DNA from 3 places in the Salinicola sp. CR57 genome. Region 3 is predicted to be linked to each of the others. Evidence: predicted binding sites of a transcription regulator. Region 3 holds the regulator's gene; each other region holds the start of a gene.
What was found. Region 3 encodes sigma-54, which starts transcription at its own class of promoters, with help from an activator protein. Its sites were predicted from a motif close to TGGCACNNNNNTTGCTNT; they were not measured.

Region 1 (7,275 bases), on a different contig from region 3:
GCTGCGTACCGGCGGTGGGTGGCGCCGGCAGGCCGGCCTCGGCGAGCAGACGCTTCGCGTGGTCGGCCGTCTCCTGGCCCCAGAGGGCTTCGCCGATGGCTTCGTGCCATGAGCTCCAGGCCCTTCTGGTGACCGGGCCAGGAAGAAAGACATTGGCCGGTAACGTCAGGCGCTCCAGGGTCGGCGACACCTGTTTCAGCGTATCGCGCCAGCCACCGTCGAAGGTGAGGGCAATGCGCGGCAACTGGTCGTGATGCAACTGCAACACGCTCTCCAGGCTGACGATCTGCGCACTCTCGCTGAGGCTCTCCAGCAGATGACGAAAGCTGTCCGGCCCCAGGCACCAGTCGGCTCTGTGAGGCAAGCGTGCCTCGGCTTCATCGTCCAGCACGCGATTCAGCGCAAGAATGGCGCTCCGCCCCCACAACGGTTCACTCAGGCTGAGACGCCAGTGACCGCGTAGACGCTGTACCACATCCTGTGTGCGATCCAGCCTAGACATGGGCCGTTCCATTACTCGAGTCGTCGATCGCCATCAACACATGGCCTCTGTCTACAGTATCCGTTGCCTATCGATTTTCGGCAAAGGTTGCGAAGCGGATTCGTACGCTTTCTTTTTTGGTGCAATGAGGTGCTATGTTGCACCAAGTTGGTGCTTCAAAGAGATTCGAATGACTGCGCTGGGAAGGAATCGGCGGAGATGACGCCTGGCGGCGTCAGTCGGATTTTCGATAAAGCAATTTTTATCAATCACTTATTATGGGGCGCCGGCGCCTTGCCTCATTTTGGCACATTCTCTGCATAGTTATGCAAAAACGGTGTGCGCGTGGGCAAGAGCGCCGACTTCGTGCTACAAAACACGCACGCCACAAAACGGTGTTGGATATTCGCCAACGAATCGAGCCATGGCTCACAGTGGAGGAAGACATGTCTGAGAAAACCCTCGCCCTCATCGAAGAACACGACGTCAAGTGGGTGGATCTGCGCTTTACCGATACCAAGGGCAAGGAGCAGCACGTCACCATTCCTGCCAGCGCCATCGATACGGAATTCTTCGAGGACGGCCAGATGTTCGATGGCTCTTCCATCGAAGGCTGGAAGGGCATCAACGAGTCCGACATGATTCTGCGTCCGGAAGACGGAACCGCCTTCCTCGACCCGTTCACCGAAGACTCCACGCTGATCCTGCGCTGTGACATCATCGAGCCGGCGACCATGCAGGGTTACGAGCGTGATCCGCGCTCCATCGCCAAGCGCGCCGAAGCCTATCTGAACAGCACCGGCCTGGGCGACACCGCGTTCTTCGGTCCGGAGCCCGAGTTCTTCATCTTCGACGAAGTGCATTGGAAGACCGATATCGAAGGCTCCATGTACAAGATCTCCTCCGAAGAGGGCGCCTGGTCCACTGACCGTCAGGTCGAAGGTGGCAACCTGGCACACCGTCCGCGCGTCAAGGGTGGCTACTTCCCGGTGCCGCCGGTCGACAGCTTCCACGACATTCGCAGCGCGATGTGCAACACGCTGCAGGCGATCGGCCAGAGCGTCGAAGTGCATCACCACGAAGTGGCCAACGCCGGTCAGAACGAAATCGGCGTCAAGTTCAACACGCTGGTGAAGAAAGCCGACGAAGTTCAGGAGATGAAGTACGTCATCCACAACGTCGCGCATGCCTACGGCAAGACGGCAACCTTCATGCCCAAGCCGCTGGTTGGCGACAACGGTTCCGGGATGCACGTTCACCAGTCTTTCTGGAAGGACGGCACCAACCAGTTTGCGGGTGACGAGTACGCCGGCCTGTCCGAAATGGCGCTGTACTACATCGGCGGTATCATCAAGCACGCGCGTGCGCTGAACGCCTTCACCAACGCTTCGACCAACTCCTACAAGCGTCTGGTGCCGGGCTTCGAAGCGCCGGTCATGCTGGCCTACAGTGCGCGTAACCGCTCTGCGTCGATTCGAATTCCGTACACCGCCAGCCCGAAGGGCAAGCGCGTCGAGACTCGTTTCCCCGACCCGACTGCCAACCCGTACCTGGCGTTCTCTGCGATGCTGATGGCCGGTATCGACGGCATCAAGAACAAGATTCATCCTGGCGACGCCATGGACAAGAACTTGTACGATCTGCCGCCGGAAGAAGGCAAGAAGGTCCCGACCGTGGCGACCAGCCTCGATCAGGCCCTGGAAGCGCTCGACGCCGATCGCGCCTTCCTGACCGAAGGTGGCGTGTTCACCGACGACATGATCGATGCCTATATCGCGCTGAAGAGCGAAGACGTCGAGCGCCTGCGTCTGGCGACGCATCCGGTCGAATTCGATCTCTACTACAGCGTCTGAAGCTCGAGCCCAGGCCCGATGCCTCGCAGAAAGAGAGCCCCACTTCGGTGGGGCTTTTTTGTGGGACCGCCTTCCCGGATGCTGCCCATGAGGCGGGCCTTGGGAGAACGGCGCGAGGAGCAGGAGACCCCTGGGCAGGTGAAGGATCGAAGCCACCGGCCGATAACAGGATGATCGACAATGGAGCGCCAACGGATGCGCACGAGGATGGCGGTATCGGTGATATCGATTTGCCTGGTGGCCGGGGCCGTCCTGCCCGCGATGGCGGCATCGGTCTATCGACATGTCGATGCTGAGGGTAACGTGGTCTACAGCGACGAGCCGGGGGCGGGCACGCGTGTCGATCTCAAGCCGATCACGGTGGTCGATCCCACCGAGGTCGAGCCGCGTGTGGACTCGCGCCAGCCGGTCACGCCCGAGGTTCCGGCGGTGGAGTACGAGCGCTTCGTGATCACTCGTCCGGAGAACCAGCAGACGCTGCCGACCGGACAAGCGGGAAACGTCCAGGTCAGGTTGGCGATCGAGCCCGCGCTGCAGCGGAGCGACCGTGTCCAGCTAAGGGTGGACGGCAAGATTAGCCAGTCGCCAATGCATACCAGCGTCTTCGTGCTGAGCCAGTTGCCGCGAGGCGAGCATCAGCTTCAGGCCGATCTGGTCGATGCCCAAGGGCAGGTGAGACTATCGACGCCGCCGGTGACGCTCTACGTGCAGCGTGCCAGCATCAATCTGCCGGCCAATCCCAACAATCCCAGTCGTGGCAAGTAGTTCCGTCTGCAGTGGCGTCGTGCCTCCAATCGGTAGCCACGGCCTTCAGCGTTTGCACTATTTTGGTGAATGAATTTCCAATTTTTATCCGGACCTCCCTGTCCATGGGCGAAATCGGGGAGTGGCGCGGTTTTTGCACTGTATAAGCACGTACCGGATCACCACGATGGAACAACGCATGTATCAACGTTTGCTGGAGCATCTGACGACCGCCGTCCTGTTACTCGACGAGCGGCTTCACGTGCGCTGGCTCAACCCCGCGGCCGAAGCACTGTTGGCGGCTAGCCGGCCCCGGGTGGTCGGTCAGTGGCTGGAGTGCCTCAACGGCGAGGATGGCAGTGTGCGTCAGGTGCTGCACAAGGCAATGCAGGAGTGCCATCCCTATACGCAACGGGAAGCGGCGCTGGTGCTGGCCGCGGGGGATGTGATCACGGTGGATTTCACTGCGACACCGATCACCAGTCGCGAACTGCTGCTGGAGATCGAACCGCGGGATCGATTGCTGCGCATCTCGCGGGAGGAGGCCCTGATCGCGCGACAGGAGACGGTCAAGGTGCTGATGCGAGGGCTCGCCCACGAGGTCAAGAATCCGCTGGGCGGCATTCGTGGCGCCGCCCAGTTGCTGGAACGTGATCTTCCCGACCCGCAGCTCACCGAGTTCACCCGGATCATCGTCGAAGAGGCGGATCGCCTGCGGGACCTAGTCGACCGCATGCTTGGCCCCAACACGCTGGTGCGTCATGAGCCGCTCAACGTGCACAAGGTGCTGGAGCGTGTTCGAGCGCTGCTCGAGGTGGAGCATCACCGGTTGAGCTTCGAGCGCGACTACGATCCCAGCGTGCCGGATCTGGTCGGCGACGAGGCGCAACTGATCCAGGCGGTTCTCAACATCGCGCGCAACGCCGTCCAGGCGATGGAGGAGTTCGATACGCCCGAACCGCGCCTGCTGCTGCGTACTCGCGTCCGTCGTCAGTTCACCCTCGGCGCCGAGCGTCACCGTCTGGTCTGCGAGGTCGCGGTGATCGACAACGGCCCCGGCATCCCCGAGCACATCCGCGAAACGCTGTTCTTTCCGATGGTTTCCGGGCGTGCCGAGGGCAGCGGTCTGGGACTGTCGATCGCGCAGTCGATCCTGCATCAGCATCAAGGCCTGATCGAGTGCGACTCCCATCCCGGTATCACGGAATTCCGATTATTGATCCCCTTCGAGGCGCCACAGTGAGCGTGTCGGCTCGCTATATCGCTGCCGAGTCTGGCGAGAGGCCCATATCGACGCCGCCAAGCACACGATTCACCGTTCTGCTGGAGAACTGCCATGACTGAAGTCGCCCGTATCGCGATCGTCGATGATGACCGCGCTATCCGCTGGGTCCTGGAAAGGGCGCTGGCACAACCGGATCTCGAGGTGCAATCCTTCGAGCGTGCCGATGCGGCGCTCGAGGCGATCGAGCGACAGCCCCCGGACGTGCTCCTGACCGATATCCGCATGCCGGGGCTCGACGGTCTCGACCTGATGGCCAAGGTGCGCGAGATGCATCCCGATCTGCCGGTGATCGTGATGACGGCTCACTCGGATCTGGATAGCGCGGTCGCTTCCTATCAGGGAGGTGCCTTCGAGTACCTGCCCAAGCCGTTCGACGTGGACGACGCGCTGGCGCTGGTGCGGCGCGGCGTTGCCCATGCCCGGGAGCGGCGCTCGCCGGCGGCGATGCCGGAAGGACTCTCGGCCGAGATCATCGGCGAGGCGCCGGCGATGCAGGAGGTGTTTCGCGCCATCGGCCGGCTGTCGCAGTCGCATATCACGGTGCTGATCAACGGCGAGTCGGGCACCGGCAAGGAGCGTGTCGCCCAGGCCCTGCACCAGCATAGTCCGCGCAGTGGTCACCCGTTCATCGCGCTCAACATGGCAGCGATTCCCAAGGACCTGATGGAGTCGGAGCTGTTCGGTCATGAAAAAGGGGCCTTCACCGGCGCCGCCGCCCAGCGCCGCGGGCGCTTCGAGCAGGCCGACGGCGGCACGCTGTTCCTGGACGAGATCGGCGACATGCCCGCCGATACCCAGACGCGGCTGCTGCGCGTGCTGGCGGATGGTGAATTCTACCGGGTCGGTGGCCATGTGCCGGTCAAGGTGGATGTGCGGATCATTGCCGCGACCCACCAGAACCTGGAAAAACTGGTGACGGAAGGCCGTTTTCGCGAGGATCTGTTTCACCGGCTGAACGTGATTCGCGTTCACCTGCCACGGCTGTCGGAGCGACGCGAGGACATTCCCCGCCTGGCCCAGCATTTCCTCGCCGAGGCCGCCAAGGAGCTCTCCACCGAGCCCAAGGTTCTGACCCGCGACGCCGAGACGCATCTCACGCATCTCCCCTGGCCGGGCAACGTGCGGCAATTGGAAAACACCTGTCGCTGGCTGACCGTCATGGCCTCCGGTCGGGAAGTGCTGGTCGACGATCTGCCGCCGGAGCTGCGCGAGCTCGAGGGGACCGAGGCGCCGAGCGGAGACTGGCGCAACGCGTTCCGCGAGTGGGCGGATCGGGCGCTGGCCTCGGGCCACACGCATTTGCTCGAAGAGGCGATGCCGGATTTCGAGCGGATCCTGATCGAGACCGCCTTGAAGCATACCGGCGGCCGCAAGGGGGAAGCCGCCGAGCTGCTGGGCTGGGGCCGCAATACCTTGACTCGAAAGGTGAAAGTGCTCCTGCCGGCGCTAGCTGACGAATAGGCCCAGTGCTGGCCAGCGCGCTCGCCGCTGCTCTGATGGCGGCCGGGCTACTCTTTGCCTGGTGGCTGAAGCGGGAGGAAGCCGGGCGCTGACCCTTGCCGGCACCGCCCGCTGGGGAAGTCGGCGGGCCAGGCGGTGGCCTCGGCTGCCTCCCGAATTTAACCTCGATCACAAAAACCGCTAGTCTGACACGACGCCCGGCGCTGGCTTCCATGCCAGGTCGGGCGTCGTCGTCGCTGGCTGATCGTTACCGGCGTGAAATAGATGACACCAACACGGGGACTCGCATGTCCGATTCGACCCAATGGTGGCGTGGCAGCGTCATCTATCAGATATATCCCAGAAGCTTCATGGACGCGCGTGGCGATGGCATCGGGGATCTGCCCGGGATCACCGCGAAGCTGGACTATGTCGCCGAACTGGGTGTCGATGCGATCTGGATTTCGCCGTTCTTCCCCTCGCCGATGAAGGACTTCGGCTACGATGTCACCGATTATCGCGGTGTCGATCCGATGTTCGGCTCCTTTCACGACTTCCAGATGCTGCTCGAGCGGGCCCACGGTCTGGGGCTGAAAGTGATCATCGACCTGGTGCTCAGTCACACCTCGGATCAGCACCACTGGTTCGTCCAGAGCCGCAGCTCGCGGGAAAACCAGAAATCCGACTGGTACGTGTGGGCCGATCCCAAGCCCGATGGCACCCCGCCCAATAACTGGCTTTCCTTCTTCAGTGGCAGCGCCTGGACGTTCGACAGTCGGCGCCGCCAGTACTATCTGCACAACTTCCTCTCCTGCCAGCCGGACCTCAACTTCCACAACCCGGCGGTGCGCAAGGAGCAGCTCGACAACGCCCGCTTCTGGCTCGATCTCGGGGTCGACGGCTTTCGGCTGGATACCTCGAATTTCTACTTCCACAGCCTGGCGCTGCAGGATAACCCGGCGCTCGGCAGCGGCGAGCTCAAGACGCCCAGCGTCCCGGCATCGAACCCCTATTCGATGCAGCGCCACCAGTTCGATATCAGCCAGCCGGAGAATCTCGGCTTCCTGAGCGAATTGCGCGCCCTGATGGACGAGTACCCCGGCACCATGACGGTGGGAGAGATATCCGACGATCGCCCGCTGGAGCGCATGGTCGAGTACACCATCGGCGAAGACCGGCTCCACATGGCCTACACCTTCGACCTGTTCGATGCCGAGTTCAGCGCCCAGCGGCTGCGCGACATCATCGAGCATTTCCAGTATTACGCGGGCGACGCCTGGCCGTGCTGGGCGCTCTCCAATCACGACGTCATGCGCGTCGTCTCGCGCTGGACCCAGCACGAGAACCTGGAGCAGCAAGGGCCGCTGGTGGCCAAGGTCGCGACGGTCATGCTCTGCTCGCTCTACGGTAGCCTCTGTCTTTACCAGGGCGAGGAGCTGGGATTGCCGGAAGCGGACGTCCCCTACGAGCGT
Region 2 (7,275 bases), on a different contig from region 3:
TCGCTCAACCTTCAGTCCTGCAGAAACGACTTCGCCCCGCAGGTGCAGGGCGAAGTCGCAAAGACCGAACGTCGGTCGATCATTCCACATGCGGAATCCAGGCAATCATGTCCACCTCGACATCGGCACCGCCGGCGAGGCCGGTGACACCGATGCAGGTTCGCGTTGGCAGCGGGTCCACAAAATAGCTGGCGTAGACACCGTTCACCTCCTCGAAGTGCCCCATGTTGGTGATGAAGACACGGCTCTGGACCACATGCTCGAAGCTGGTGCCGGCGGCTTCGAGGACGATCGCCAGATTCTGCATCACCCGGTGCGTCTGCTCGGTGAACGTGCCCAGCAGCATCTCATTGGTCTCCGGCACCGTCGGCATCTGGCCGGTGATGAAGACCAGCTCCCCCACCTTGCAGGCGTGGGAGAACGGTGCGATCGGCTGCGGGGCGCCGCTGACGAAAAGTTTTTCGATACCCATCTGGTCTATCCTCAATGCCCCAGAATCTGGCTCAGGAACAGCTGGGTTCGCTCGGAGCGCGGGTTGTTGAAGAACTCGTGCGGCGGCGCCTCTTCGATGATCTGCCCCTGGTCCATGAAGATCACCCGGTCGGCGACGGTCTTGGCGAAGCCCATCTCATGGGTGACGCAGAGCATCGTCATGCCTTCGTGGGCAAGCTCGATCATGACGTCGAGTACTTCCTTGATCATCTCCGGATCGAGCGCCGAAGTCGGCTCGTCGAACAGCATCACCTCCGGGCGCATGCAGAGCGCCCGGGCGATCGCCACGCGCTGCTGCTGCCCCCCCGAGAGCTGGCCGGGATATTTCAGCGCCTGATTGGCGATCTGAACCCGCTCCAGATATTCCATCGCGGTCTTCTCTGCCTCGGCACGCGGCTTCTTCTGTACCCAGATCTGAGATAGGCAGCAGTTCTCGAGCACGGTCAGGTGCGGGAACAGATTGAAGTGCTGGAAGACCATGCCGACGTTGCGGCGGATCTGCTCGATCCGCTTGACGTCGTTGGTCATCGGTACGCCGTTGACCACGATAGAGCCCTGTTGGTGCTCCTCGAGGTGATTGATGCAGCGGATCATCGTCGACTTGCCCGAGCCGGAAGGGCCGCAGATGACGATCCGCTCGCCCTTGGTCACGGTCAGGTTGATGTCGCGCAGCACATGGAAACTGCCGTACCACTTGTTGAGATGATCGATTTCGATCATCGGTCGGTCGCTGCCGGACGCGGTTGTCTGAGACGCTGTCGCTTCGCTCATGGCAATGATTTCCTGATGACAATCTTGTTATGGGAGTGCGTGAAGGCGCAGTCGCTGGTCGCACTCACCGTTTATGTCCGGTGTTCAGACGTCGCTCGATGTACAGGCTGTAGCGGGACATGCTGAAGCAGAATATCCAGTAGACGGCCGCCGCAAAGACATAGCCTTCCGTGGAAAAGCCCAGCCAGTTGGAGTCGGTGAGGCCGGCACGAATGATCGCCAGCAGATCGAAAAGGCCGATGATCAGCACCAGCGACGTATCCTTGAACAGCGCGATAAAGGTGTTGACGATTCCCGGGATCACCAGCTTGAGTGCCTGCGGCAGTACGATCAGGCCGGTTCTCTGCCAGTAGTTCAGACCCAGCGCCTGGCCCGCTTCCGTCTGCCCCTTGCCGATCGCCTGAAGGCCGCTGCGGATCACCTCCGCCATGTAGGCGCTCCAGAAGAACATGATCCCGATCAGTGCACGCAGCAGCTTGTCGAAATCAAGATTCCCGGGCACGAACAGGGGCAGCATGACCGAGGCCATGAAGAGTACCGTGATCAACGGAACGCCGCGCCAGAACTCGATGAAGATCACGCAGATGCCTTTGACGAACGGCATCTTGGAGCGTCGACCGAGGGCCAGAATGATCCCCAGCGGTAGAGAACCGACGATGCCCAGCACGGCGATCGTCAGCGTCAGCATCAGGCCACCCCAGGCGCGCGTCGGCACGTACTCGAGCCCGAACGAGCCCCCCACCAGCAGGAAGTAGGCGATGATCGGCAGACCGATAAGCGCAAACAGCGCCACCCACTTCTTGTAGGGAAGCTTGGGGACCGCCAGCCAGGCGACCAGGATCGCCAGCAGCGCGAACACGATGTCGACGCGCCAGCGCGCGGCTTCCGGATAGAAGCCGTAGATGATGGATTCGAAGCGCGCCGAGATGAACACCCAGCAGGCGCCCTGGCCGGTACAAGCGTCCCGCGTGGTACCGATCCAGTCAGCGTCGATCACCGCCCATTCGAGGAACGGCCAGATCAGTCGTGCCAGCAGGTAGATGACGACGATCGAGACGATACTGTTGATAGGGCCGTTGAACAGATTGGCTCGAAACCAGCCGATCACACCCCGGCGCTGGTCAGGCGCATCACGCGCTTCGATCATTTCAGTGCGGAAGGTAGAGTCAGTCGTCATCTCAACGCTCCTTCAGCAGCGTGCGCGCGTTATAAAGATTCATCAAAAACGAGACCGTCAGGCTGATGACCAGATAGACCGCCATGGTCATGGCGATGATCTCGATCGCCTGCCCGGTCTGGTTCAGCGTGGTACCGGCGAATACCGCGACGAGATCGGGATAGCCGATGGCGGTCGCCAGTGACGAGTTCTTGATCAGATTGAGATACTGGCTGGTCATCTGCGGGATGATCACGCGCATCGCCTGAGGAATGACGACCTTGCGCAGCGTGATCGCCTCCGGCAGGCTCAGCGAGCGCGCGGCTTCCGTCTGACCGTGAGAGACCGACAGAATGCCCGAGCGCACGATCTCGGCGATGAACGCCGCCGTGTAGATCGACAGCGCCAGCCACAGCGCCAGCAGTTCCGGCAGAATGTTGATACCGCCGCGGAAGTTGAAGCCCGCCATTTCCGGCAGCGTCCACTCGAGCGGTGACCCGGTAGCCAGGAAGACGATCAGCGGCAGGCCGACGATGACCGTCAGGCCGATCCAGTAGACGGGAAGCGACTTGCCCGTGCTCGCCTGGCGACGCTTGGCGAACACGCCGAACAGGATCGTGACGACGACGGCAACCAGCAGTGCCCAGGGCGTGGCGGCAAAGCCATCCAGCGGCTGCGGGTCGGGCATCACCATGCCCCGCACGTTGAAAAAGAAGGCGTCGAACAGCGACAGACTCTGTCGTGGCGACGGGAGGGCCCGCAGTACGGCGTAGTACCAGAACAGGATCTGAACCAGCAGCGGGATATTGCGGAAGGTTTCGACGTAGATCGTCGCCAGGCGCGCCAGCAGCCAGTTCGGCGACAGGCGCGCGATCCCGACCAGAAACCCGATGATCGTGGCGGCGACGATACCCAGCGCCGACACCAGCAGCGTATTGAGCAAGCCGATGACGAAGGTTCTGCCATAGGTACTGTCGCTGGTGTACTCGATCAGCGTCTGTGGAATCGAGAAGCCGGCTCGCCCCTCCAGAAAGCCGAAACCGGTATGAATACCGCGGGCTTCCAGGTTGAGCAGCGTATTGTGAACCAGATAACCGATGAAAGCCGCCAGTACCAGAAACAGCACGGCCTGAACGATCAGGGCGCGTATGGCGGGGTTCCGCCACAAGGGCCCGTGCCCCCGTCGCGGTAAGGTAGTGGATGGACGCAGCATGAGTTGTCTCTACTCGAGCGTGGAGAGGCACCGCGCCCCGGCGCTCAGACCGAAGGGGCGCGGTGTCGAGAGCACGAGGTAACGCTTAGCGAACCGGCGGTGCGTACTGGATGCCGCCGTCGTTCCACAGTGCGTTGATGCCGCGTTCGAGTCCCATCGGCGAGTCGGCGCCCACGGTGCGGTCGAACACCTCACCGTAGTTGCCCACCATCTTGACGATGTTGTAGGCCCAGTCGTTGCTGATGCCCATCTGCTCGCCGAAGTTGCCGTCCTTGCCCAGCAGGCGGGCGACGTCCGGATTCGGCGGGGTGTCGCGCATTTCGTCGACGTTCTCGCTGGTGATGCCGAGCTCTTCGGCGTCGAGCATGGCGAACAACGTCCACTTGACGATGTTGAACCACTGATCGTCGCCCTGACGCACGACCGGGCCCAGCGGCTCCTTGGAGATCCGTTCCGGCAGAATCACGACACCGTCCGGATCCGCCAGCTGCAGACGCAGTGCGGCCAGCTGCGAGGAGTCGGAGGTCAGCACGTCGCAGCGGCCGCTGTCGAAGCCCTGGGCGGTCTGGTCGGAGGTATCGAAGGCGACCTGCTGGAACTGCATGTCGTTGGCCTTGAAGTAGTCGGCCATGTTGAGTTCGGTGGTGGTACCGGCCTGCACGCAGATGGAAGCGCCATCCAGCTCTTTGGCGCTCTTGACGCCGAGATCCTTGCGCACCAGGAAACCCTGGCCGTCATAGAAGTTGACCCCGGTGAAGTTCAGCCCCAGCGAGTTGTCGCGGGTGGCGGTCCAGGTCGTATTGCGGGACAGCACGTCGACTTCACCGGACTGCAGCGCGGTGAAACGCTCCTTGGCGGTCAGCGGGGAGAAAACAACGGCTTCCGGGTCGCCCAGGACGGCCGCGCCAACGGCACGGCAGACTTCAACGTCGATACCGGTCCATTTGCCATTTTCATCGGGAGACGAGAACCCGGTCAGCCCCGTGCTGACACCACAGGTGAACTCGCCGCTGCTTTTGACATCATCCAGAGTGGCAGCCTGAACTTGGGTGACGGCAGCCGCGGCAAGCATGGCGGCTGGCAGTACGATCAGGCTTTTGTTCTTGTGGCGCATATGGAATCAACTCCCTCGCATTATCATTTGAGTGCATGCCGGAACATGCCCAGATGAAATTAGCAAAGTTCGTTCCACTTTCGCGCCGAGGGCCGTAAAACCCTGTTTCAACGCTACCCTAGCCTCGACGATCCTGCCCACATCGAGTCCGGCGGACCGCCCGGGTCGCCGAAATGACAACAAATTGTTTCAAAACAGTGCCTAAATAACACACCTGCACCATGGTGGTGCCCGCGCTGAAGATCCTTCCCGGACCCATGCCCGCCGGGAAACCCTGGTGCTTGATTCGACTAACGTTGAATTCCGCGACCGCGACGGTACCGCGATCCGATCGATGACACGCCCAGGGCGACGCTGGCGCCGAGCGCATTGGCGAGAATATCGTCCCAGTCACCGCCTTGACGCCCCGGCACGTAGAGCTGCAGGTATTCGATGGCGATACTGAATGTCACCGCCGCCAGCCAGGCCGACAGCCAGCGGCACCCGGAGAGACGCAGCCCTAGCGCCAGGCCGGCGTAGGCGATGAAGTGGTTGAACTTGTCCCAGGGCAGGTGCTGCGGCAACTCTTGAGCGGGACTCAAGCTTCCCCAGGCGATCCCCGCCGCCCAGACCAGCGTCGCCACCACCGCGGCCACTCTTGGCCAGCGCGATGGCCCAGCGTCGTCCCACTCTCGGCGGCGGCCGGCTTTCATGGCTCGTCCGCCAGTTCGCCAGGCAGCCCGCAGCGATGGCAGAGCCCGGCAGAAAGATGATTCACCCAGCGTGGATGATCCTCGAGACGCGCGGCACCAAGCGACGAGAGTCGATGCCGGTGGTTGCCGACGAGACGGTAGCCGCCATCGCGCAGAGGACGCGGGATCCAGCGCAACCACTCGAGTCGCTGCCAACCACCCCGCAGCCGGGCGGCCAGGCGCCAGACGGCATCGCTGTTACGGCGGGGTTCGCCGTCGGCGAAACACCAGATGCTGTCTGAACGCGCGAAATCGATGCCGAAATGCTCACCGAGCCGATGCGAGACCGAGCCCTCCAGCCCCGCGATGCGCAGCCGGCTGTCCGGCCTTTCGCGGGCCAGCAGCCAGCGAACCGAACGCCGGCAGAACGGGCAGTCGGCATCGAACAGCAGCAGGCCATTGCCGGCCTCGCCGCCAGCGGACTCATCGATGATAGGCGGGGCTGAGCTCATGCAGGGCATCCATGAACGCCGTGACGTGATCCGGATCGGTGAACTGACTGATGCCGTGTCCCAGGTTGAAGACATGACCTTCGCCCGGGCCGAAACTTTCGAGGATGCGGGCAACCTCCTCGCGGATCCGCGACGGCGGCGCAAACAGCACGTTGGGGTCGAGATTGCCCTGCAGCGCCACCCGTTCGCCGACGCGCCGACGGGCGTCGCTCAGCTCGGTGGTCCAGTCCAGGCCCACCGCGTCGCAGCCGCTGTCGGCGATCGACTCGAGCCACTGCCCGCCGTTCTTGGTAAACAGGATCACCGGCACCCGGCGGCCGTCGTGCTCGCGAATCAGGCCATCGACGATGCGCTGCATGTAGGCCAGGGAGAACTCGCGATAGGCCGGCGTCGACAATGACCCGCCCCAGGTGTCGAAGATCTGCACCACCTGGGCGCCGGCGCGAATCTGGGCATTCAGGTAGTCGGTGACCGCGGTGGCGAGTACGCCGAGCAACGCATGAAGGGTGTCGGGGTCGCCGTAGAGCATCGCCTTGAGGTGGCGGAAATCCTTGCTCGAGCCGCCTTCGACCATATAGGTCGCCAGCGTCCACGGGCTACCGGAAAAGCCGATAAGCGGCACCCGGCCACCGAGCTCGCGACGGATCGTGGAGACGGCGTTCATCACGTAGTCGAGATCGCGCTCGGCGTTCGGCGCGCTCAGCGCGGCCACCTCGGCGGCGGAGCGCACCGTCTTGCGGAACTTGGGGCCTTCACCTGTCTCGAAATAGAGCCCGAGACCCATGGCGTCCGGAATGGTCAGGATATCCGAGAACAGAATGGCGGCATCCAGCGGATAACGCTCGAGCGGCTGCAGCGTTACCTCGCAGGCCAGTTCGGCGTTGCGACACAGATCCATGAAACTGCCGGCGTGGGCCCGGGTCTGACGATACTCCGGCAGATAACGGCCCGCCTGTCGCATCATCCAGACCGGCGTGCGGTCCACCGGCTGGCGGGCCAACGCCCGCAGCAGGCGGTCGTTATGCAGCGCCGGCGGCTGGACAGCGTCGGAAAGCGCCTGCGACTGGGAATCACGGGACAGAGTCATGACAGCCTTTTGCGTTCGAGATTTGCCGGCATTGTAACGGATCGGCCGCCAGGCCTGTTATAATGCCGCCCTTTTTAATTGTCCGGCGCTCTCGGCCAGCATTCGACGCCGGAGCCCCTCCTACCGCGAGGTCATCGTGACGATCCGCTTCATCGCCGCATCGCAACTACCCACTCCCTGGGCGACGTTCATGCTGCACGGCTTCCAGGAAGAGGCCACCGGCAAGGAGCACGTCGTGCTCACCCTTGGCGACGTCACC
Region 3 (7,275 bases):
GGTGTCTGGCACCACGCAAACCCACCGCCTGGAGCTTCATCAGCACGATGTCGCGGATCATGGCATTCGGGAGTTCGGTATGGATGCGCAACGGAAAGGCGACATTCTCGAAAACGTCGAGATCCGAGAACAGCGCGCCACTCTGAAACAGCATGCCCATTCGGCGACGCAGCTTGAAGAGCGAGCGCCGGGACAGCTTGTGTACGTCTTGGCCGTCGATGAGGATCTGGCCACGATCCGGCGCCAGCTGGCCGCCGATCAGTTTCAACAGCGTCGTCTTGCCGGTCCCGCTGGGCCCCATGATGGCGGTAATCTTGCCGAGCGGAATCTGCAGATCGACACCGCGAAAGATGTCGGTGTTGCCGCGAGAGAAGTGCAGATCCTTGACCTCGACCATAATCGGATCGTCCATGCAGCATCCACCAAGCTAATGAGATCAATTATCGAACATTGTATCCTAACCTTGGCATCAGCGACCAGCAATCACTCTCGGGCGGTGAAAATCACTCGCGCAGGAGGGACGAATCACCGACCGATCAAAGGTATACTGCAGGCGTTTCGGACATGCGACGCCCACTAGCGGTCAGACGGAGTCCGAGGCCATGAACGATTTCTCCGTCTCATTCATCACCACCGGGGAGCCTTTGCCGAGACCATGAGCGACATCGCCGCGCTAGATTTCCGCGCCAGCGCCAGGCGCACGTTGACCTTGGAACAACAAGCCATCGGGGAGCTCGTGGCGAAGCTCGATGACTGCTTCGATGAAGCCTGCAAGCTGCTTCTCGCCTGTCGCGGCCGGTTGATCGTCACCGGAATGGGCAAGTCGGGGCACATCGCACGCAAGCTGGCAGCGACCTTCGCCAGCACCGGCTCGCCCTCTTTCTACGTCCATCCGGGCGAAGCCAGCCACGGCGATCTCGGCATGATCACCGGCGACGATGTCGTCATCGCTCTGTCCAACTCGGGCGAGACCCAGGAAATCACCGACCTGCTTCCGCTGTTCAAACGTCTCGGCGCGCCACTGGTCAGCCTCACCGGGCGACCCGGCTCCACGCTGGCACGCTACAGCGACGTCCATATCGATGTCGGCGTCTCTCGCGAGGCCTGCCCCCACGACCTGGCACCGACCTCCTCCACCACTGCCGCGCTGGCGATGGGAGATGCGCTGGCGCTGGCGCTGCTGGAAGCGCGGGGATTCAGCGCCGAGGACTTCGCGCTGTCGCACCCAGGCGGCACCCTCGGCAAGCGACTGCTGCTGCGCGTCGCGGATCTCATGCACGAAGGTCACCGCCTCCCCAGCGTACCGACCGGCAGCCCATTGCGAGAGGCGCTACTGGAGATGACCCTCAAGGGGATGGGGTTTACCTGCGTCGTCGATGAACGCGGCATGCTGGTCGGTGTCTATACCGATGGCGATTTGCGTCGGACCCTGGACCAGCGCGGCGATTTCGCAATGCTGCGCGTGGACGACGTCATGACCCGCGGCGGCAAGACGGCCTCGCCCGACATGCTGGCGGCGGAGGCCGTGAGGATCATGGAGGATAACCGGATTACCGCACTGGCGGTGGTCGAGAACGGCGCCCCCGTCGGCGCCCTCCACATGCATGACCTGCTGCGAAGCGGCGTCATTTGAGGCCCCGCCCGACGCCGGCTCCACCGAAACTCGAGCCCATTCCAGCCGATGGCGGACATGGGCCCCGATCACCACACTCACCACAAGGAGATAACGTGGCCAAGACAGTCAGATTCCAGTCTCCCTGGTGGCGCCGCCTCGGCCTGCTGGTCCTGCTGCTGGCACTGGGGGGCGGTCTGACCTACCTGGACCAGCGCGGCGAGAACGGCCAGGAGCCCGTCATCGGCAACACGGTCGGCGAGCCCGACTACTATCTCGAGGATGCCAGCATGACGCGCTTCGACGAACGGGGGCGCGCCTATCAGCGACTGGAAACGCCACGCCTGGTGCACACGCCCTCCGACGACATCATCCGCACCGAGGCGCCCCACGGTTACCTGACCGACGACCAGCAACGCCAGTGGCAGGTGACCAGTCAGACGGGGCAACTGAGCCGCAGCGGAGAGCAGTTGACGCTCCAGGGCGACGCCCGTCTGGTTCAGCCGGAGCAGGCGTGGAGCCTGGAAACGCAGACGCTGCACTACGACAACCGCGAGGCCCACGCCTGGAGTGACACGCCCTCCGTGTTGCGCCAGCATAATCAGACCATGCGCGGGGATCGCTTCGATGCCTGGATCAACGAAGATCGTATGCGTTTGACCGACAACGTGCAGGGGCGCCTGCCACAGCAATCTGAGGATCAAGGATCATGAGGCGAGAAATCGGCCAACTCCTGGTGCTGACCGCGCTGGGTTTCACCAGTTTTCCAACCATCGCGCTGGAAAGCGATGCCAGTTCACCGATCGAGATCGCCGCCGATCAACTCGAGCTGGACGACCGTCAGGGTACTGCAGTCTATACGGGTGGCGTCGACCTGCAGCAAGGCAGCATGCACCTCAAGGCCGCACGCGTCGACATCCAGCGCGGCAACAACGGCCAGGTCAGCCTGGTCACCGCCAAGGGCGGCGGCGGCGAGCGCGCCTACCTCGAACAGAAGCCGTCCCCCGACCAGGAGATCGTCAAGGGCTGGGGCGACACCGTGGTCTATCACGCGGCCCAACGACGCGTGGAACTGATCGGTAACGCGGAACTTCATCAGGCCGGCGACACCTTCGATGGTGCCTATGTCGAGTATTATCTCGACTCGCGACGCGTCCAGGCCCGCTCCGCCCAGAACAGCGACGGGAACGGCGACGGCCGCGTCCGCATGACCCTCACGCCGCGTGACTCGTCCCAGTAACGCTCAAACCCTGACCCGGCACGGCCTCGAGCCGCCGCGTGGGGCGTGATCGCCGACACCATACCCGGCGCGCAGCCACAAGGATCGTATTCATGAAAACGCTAACGGCCGCCAACCTTGCTAAGAGCTACAAGGGACGCCGAGTCGTCCACGACTTCAGCCTGACGCTGCGGCAAGGCAGCATCGTCGGCCTGCTGGGGCCGAATGGCGCAGGCAAGACCACCTCCTTCTACATGATCGTCGGCCTGGTCAAGTCCGATGCCGGCAGCGTCCATATCGACGACATGGATCTCAGCCGCGCCCCGATGCACGACCGGGCGCGAGCCGGCATCGGCTATCTGCCGCAGGAAGCCTCGATCTTCCGCAAGCTGAGCGTTGCCGACAACATCATGGCCATCCTCGAGACGCGCAAGGACCTGGATCGTGCCGGGCGACGCGAGCGGCTGGAACAGCTGCTCGGCGACTTCCACGTCGATCATATTCGCGACAACCTGGGCATGAGCCTGTCCGGCGGCGAGCGGCGGCGGGTCGAGATCGCCCGCGCCCTGGCCACCGAGCCGGCCTTCGTGCTGCTCGACGAACCGTTCGCCGGTGTCGACCCCATTTCGGTCGGTGACATCAAGAGCATCATCCGCCAGCTGCGCGACCGCGAGATCGGCGTCCTGATCACCGATCACAACGTGCGCGAGACGCTCGACATCTGCGATAATGCCTACATTGTCGGCGACGGCCAGATCATCGCCGAGGGCCGGCCCCAGGCCATTCTCGAAAACCAGCGCGTCCGCGAGGTCTATCTTGGCCACGAGTTCCGCCTGTAGTCGCCTCTCCCTCGTCATGCCATCGGCAGCCATACCTGGCATCCGCGTCGATGGCATGTTTCTTGCATGAAACGTTGCATCTCGTCACCGCAGCCAGTAACGTAAGCCTTCCACCGTTGATTGTGACGATCGTTTCTCCATGTCCATGAAGCCCTCGCTGCAACTCAGGGTCGGCACGCAGTTGACCATGACGCCTCAGCTCCAGCAGGCCATTCAACTGCTCCAGCTGTCGACGCTCGACCTCCGCCAGGAAATCCAGCAGGCGCTCGAATCCAATCCCATGCTGGAGATGGAAGAGCCCTACTCGGAGCAGGAAACTCAGGACGCCACGGAAGACGAGTGGGCCAGTGACATTCCCGATGAACTGGCCCTCGACAGCGACTGGAGCGATACCTACCAGGACGCCCATGCCAGCTCGTCGGGTAGCGCCAGCGAAGAAGCGCCGGATTTCGACCGCAACGCAGCCGTGACCACCCTCCAGGATTATCTGCTCTGGCAACTGGCCATGGGAGATTTCGACGAGCGCGAGCGCGCGCTCGGGGAGTGCCTGATCGACGCCGTCAACGACGACGGCTACCTGGTGGGCTCGCTGGACGAGCTGGCGACGAGTCTGCGCGAGCAGCGCAGAGAGAGCGTCAGCATGGCCGATCTCGAGCACATGCTCATGCGCCTGCAGCAGTTCGATCCGACCGGCGTCGGCGCTCGCAATCTGCGCGAATGCCTGCTGCTTCAACTCGGCACACTGGACGACGACACGCCGCTGCTACCCCAGGCCAAGCGCCTGGTGCGCCAGTTTCTCGAGGCGCTGGCCGGCAACGACCGGCGACTGCTCAAGCGTCGCCTGCGTCTCGAGGAGAACGAACTCGACAGCGTCATCGCCCTGATCCGGACGCTGGAGCCGCGCCCGGGGCAGCGCTTCGATACCAGTCGTGACGATTACGTGGTTCCCGATCTGGTTGCCACGCCCTCTCGCGATGGCTGGCGCATCGAGCTCAATGCCGAAACCCTGCCGCGCCTGCGCATTCAGCCCGACTACGCCGCCCTGATCAAGCGGGCGGACAAGAGCGATGACAACACCTTCCTGCGCCAGCACCTGCAGGAAGCCCGCTGGCTGATCAAGAGCCTCTCCAGTCGAAACGATACCCTGCTCAAGGTGGGTCGAGAGATCATGTCGCGCCAGATCGGGTTTCTCGAGCGCGGCGAAGAGGCGATGAAACCCCTGATCCTGGCCGATATCGCCCGCAGCGTCGACATGCATGAATCGACGATCTCCCGCGTCACGACCCAGAAGTACATTCACACGCCACGCGGCGTATTCGAGCTGAAATATTTTTTCTCGAGCCAGGTCGGCGGCCAGGGCGGCGAAGGTGATAGCTATTCGAGTACCGCCATCCGCGCTCGCATCAAGAAATTCATTGGCGACGAATCCCCTCGCAAGCCGCTGTCGGACAGCAAACTGGTCGAATTGCTGGCCCAGTCCGATATCAGCGTGGCCAGACGCACCGTGGCCAAATATCGCGAAGCCATGGGCATTCCGTCCTCCAGCGAGCGCAAGCGTCTGGCCTGATACAGGGCTCCGAAACCAGTCAAGACTCGCCATTCCGAATCAGATCGATCACGATGCCTTTGCAGTCCCCTGAAAAGGGTTACAATCAGAAGTGCCATCTGCCGCAACAGGAGTGTGTCATGCAAGTGAACGTTACCGGCCACCATGTCGAGCTGACCGACGCCCTCCGGGACTACGTCGGAGAGAAACTCGTTCGTTTGGAGCGTCACTACGACAACATCACCAATGTCCAGGTCACCCTGAGTGTCGAGAAGGAACGCCAGCAGGCAGCCTGTACCCTGCACGCAGCAGGCGGCGATCTACACGCCGAAGCCAGCGACACCGACATGTATGCCGCCATCGATTCACTGGCCGACAAACTCGACCGCCAACTGGTCAAACACAAAGAGAAGGCACAAGCCCGCGCCCAAGGCGCAGGCGCCCGCTGACGCCTGATGATGACACTGGAAAGCATTCTGCCCCCCGAGCGAACTCTGTTCGAGGTCACGGGGGGCAGCAAAAAACGTCTGCTGGAATTCTTCAGCACCTTCATCGCCCAGAATACACCCAGTCTGGATAGCCATGAGGTCTTCAGCCGCCTGATCGGTCGCGAGCGACTGGGTAGCACGGGGATCGGCAACGGCGTTGCCATCCCCCATGCCCGCAGTCCGCATTGCAAAGGGCCGATCGCGGGATTCATGCGCCTGGAAGACGCCATCGACTTCGATGCCATCGACGGCGAGCCGGTGGATCTGGTTTTCGTGCTGCTGGTGCCGGAAGAGGCGGATGATGCGCATCTGTCGCTGCTGGCGGAAGTTGCCGGCATCATGAATCAGAGCAGCGTTCGGCAGCAGTTGCGTCAGGCCGACTCGCAGCGGGCGTTGCATGACGCGCTCGTCGATGCCATCCGCCATCACCGTGACAGCGACGACGGATAAGCGATGCAACTCGTCATCATCAGCGGCCGCTCGGGCTCGGGGAAATCGATCGCGCTGCAGGCGCTCGAGGATCTTGGCTACTATGCCATCGACAACCTCCCGGCCAACCTGCTGGCACCGCTGATCGACGAGCTACGCAGCGCGCCACCCTCCCGCCCCAACGTGGCGGTCAGCATCGACGCACGCAACCTGCCCGAATCGCTGGAGCGTTTCCCCATCCTGCTGGAGGCGGTACGCAAGCGCGGCATCGATACTCAGGTCGTCTATCTCACCGCCGACGCCAAGATCCTGCTCGAGCGCTACTCGGCCACTCGCCGCCGTCACCCGCTGACCCGCGGCAATGACATGACCCTGGCCGAGGCCATCGATCACGAGCAAAGCTATCTCGCGCCGATTCGCCGCGTGGCCGACCTGGTCATCGATACCCAAGGGCTCTCGGTGCACGATCTCCGGGCCCGGATCGGCGAGCAGGTGGCCAAGCATACCGGTGGCCGCCTGACCCTGACCTTCGAGTCGTTCGGCTTCAAACGGGGCGTGCCGCTGGACGCCGACATGGTGTTCGACGCCCGCTGCCTGCCCAACCCGTTCTGGGACCCCGGGCTGCGCGCCTACGACGGCAGGGATGCCTCGATCATCGAGTTCCTGGAGTCTTACCCCGATGTCCATGCCCTGGCGGAGGATATCCATGGCTGGCTCGATCGCTGGTTGCCATCCTACCTGGCCAGTCATCGCAGCTACCTGACGGTTGCCATCGGCTGTACCGGCGGCCAACACCGCTCGGTCTATCTGATCGAGCGGCTGGCACGCCATTTTCACCACGACGACGCCGATATCCGACTGCGCCATCGTGAGCTGGGTATTCATACCGCTCTCTCGAGCGACTCAGCAGCGCAGCCATCGGCACCAACAGGAAACGCAGGATCCCCAGAGCGCGATGCCGACACGTGAACTTCGTCTGACCAACCGCCGCGGGCTGCATGCCCGTGCCGCCACCAAGCTGGTGCAGTGCTGCCAACCCTTCGACGTACGCGTCGCGATCTATCACGGTAACCGCCAGGCAGATGCCGCCAACATCATGTCGCTGCTGATGCTCGCCGCCCCTTGTGGCACCGAGCTGGTCG

Region 1: glnL (nitrogen regulation protein NR(II)) is a predicted target of sigma-54. The motif match lies at 3,222-3,239, and genes of this name have one in related genera.
Region 2: DOM56_RS01415 (amino acid ABC transporter substrate-binding protein) is a predicted target of sigma-54. The motif match lies at 4,806-4,823, and genes of this name have one in related genera.

What each region holds. Positions count from the first base shown of each region.
Region 1 covers NZ_PZJL01000010.1:39,031-46,305, forward strand. The annotation lists gene DOM56_RS14940 (polysaccharide deacetylase family protein) at 1-502, opposite strand, end outside; gene glnA (glutamate--ammonia ligase) at 928-2,334, shown strand; gene DOM56_RS14950 (DUF4124 domain-containing protein) at 2,530-3,099, shown strand; gene glnL (nitrogen regulation protein NR(II)) at 3,278-4,321, shown strand; gene glnG (nitrogen regulation protein NR(I)) at 4,415-5,824, shown strand; gene DOM56_RS14965 (alpha-amylase family glycosyl hydrolase) at 6,112-7,275, shown strand, end outside.
Region 2 covers NZ_PZJL01000001.1:300,056-307,330, forward strand. The annotation lists gene DOM56_RS01395 (Rid family detoxifying hydrolase) at 80-472, opposite strand; gene DOM56_RS01400 (amino acid ABC transporter ATP-binding protein) at 484-1,263, opposite strand; gene DOM56_RS01405 (amino acid ABC transporter permease) at 1,328-2,440, opposite strand; gene DOM56_RS01410 (amino acid ABC transporter permease) at 2,442-3,632, opposite strand; gene DOM56_RS01415 (amino acid ABC transporter substrate-binding protein) at 3,718-4,746, opposite strand; gene DOM56_RS01420 (VanZ family protein) at 5,037-5,438, opposite strand; gene DOM56_RS01425 (DCC1-like thiol-disulfide oxidoreductase family protein) at 5,435-5,929, opposite strand; gene hemE (uroporphyrinogen decarboxylase) at 5,901-7,016, opposite strand; gene ribA (GTP cyclohydrolase II) at 7,153-7,275, shown strand, end outside.
Region 3 covers NZ_PZJL01000009.1:2,050-9,324, reverse strand. The annotation lists gene DOM56_RS14555 (ATP-binding cassette domain-containing protein) at 1-412, opposite strand, end outside; gene DOM56_RS14550 (KpsF/GutQ family sugar-phosphate isomerase) at 656-1,633, shown strand; gene lptC (LPS export ABC transporter periplasmic protein LptC) at 1,729-2,325, shown strand; gene lptA (lipopolysaccharide transport periplasmic protein LptA) at 2,322-2,852, shown strand; gene lptB (LPS export ABC transporter ATP-binding protein) at 2,945-3,670, shown strand; gene DOM56_RS14530 (RNA polymerase factor sigma-54) at 3,810-5,237, shown strand; gene raiA (ribosome-associated translation inhibitor RaiA) at 5,357-5,665, shown strand; gene ptsN (PTS IIA-like nitrogen regulatory protein PtsN) at 5,675-6,154, shown strand; gene rapZ (RNase adapter RapZ) at 6,158-7,102, shown strand; gene DOM56_RS14510 (HPr family phosphocarrier protein) at 7,089-7,275, shown strand, end outside.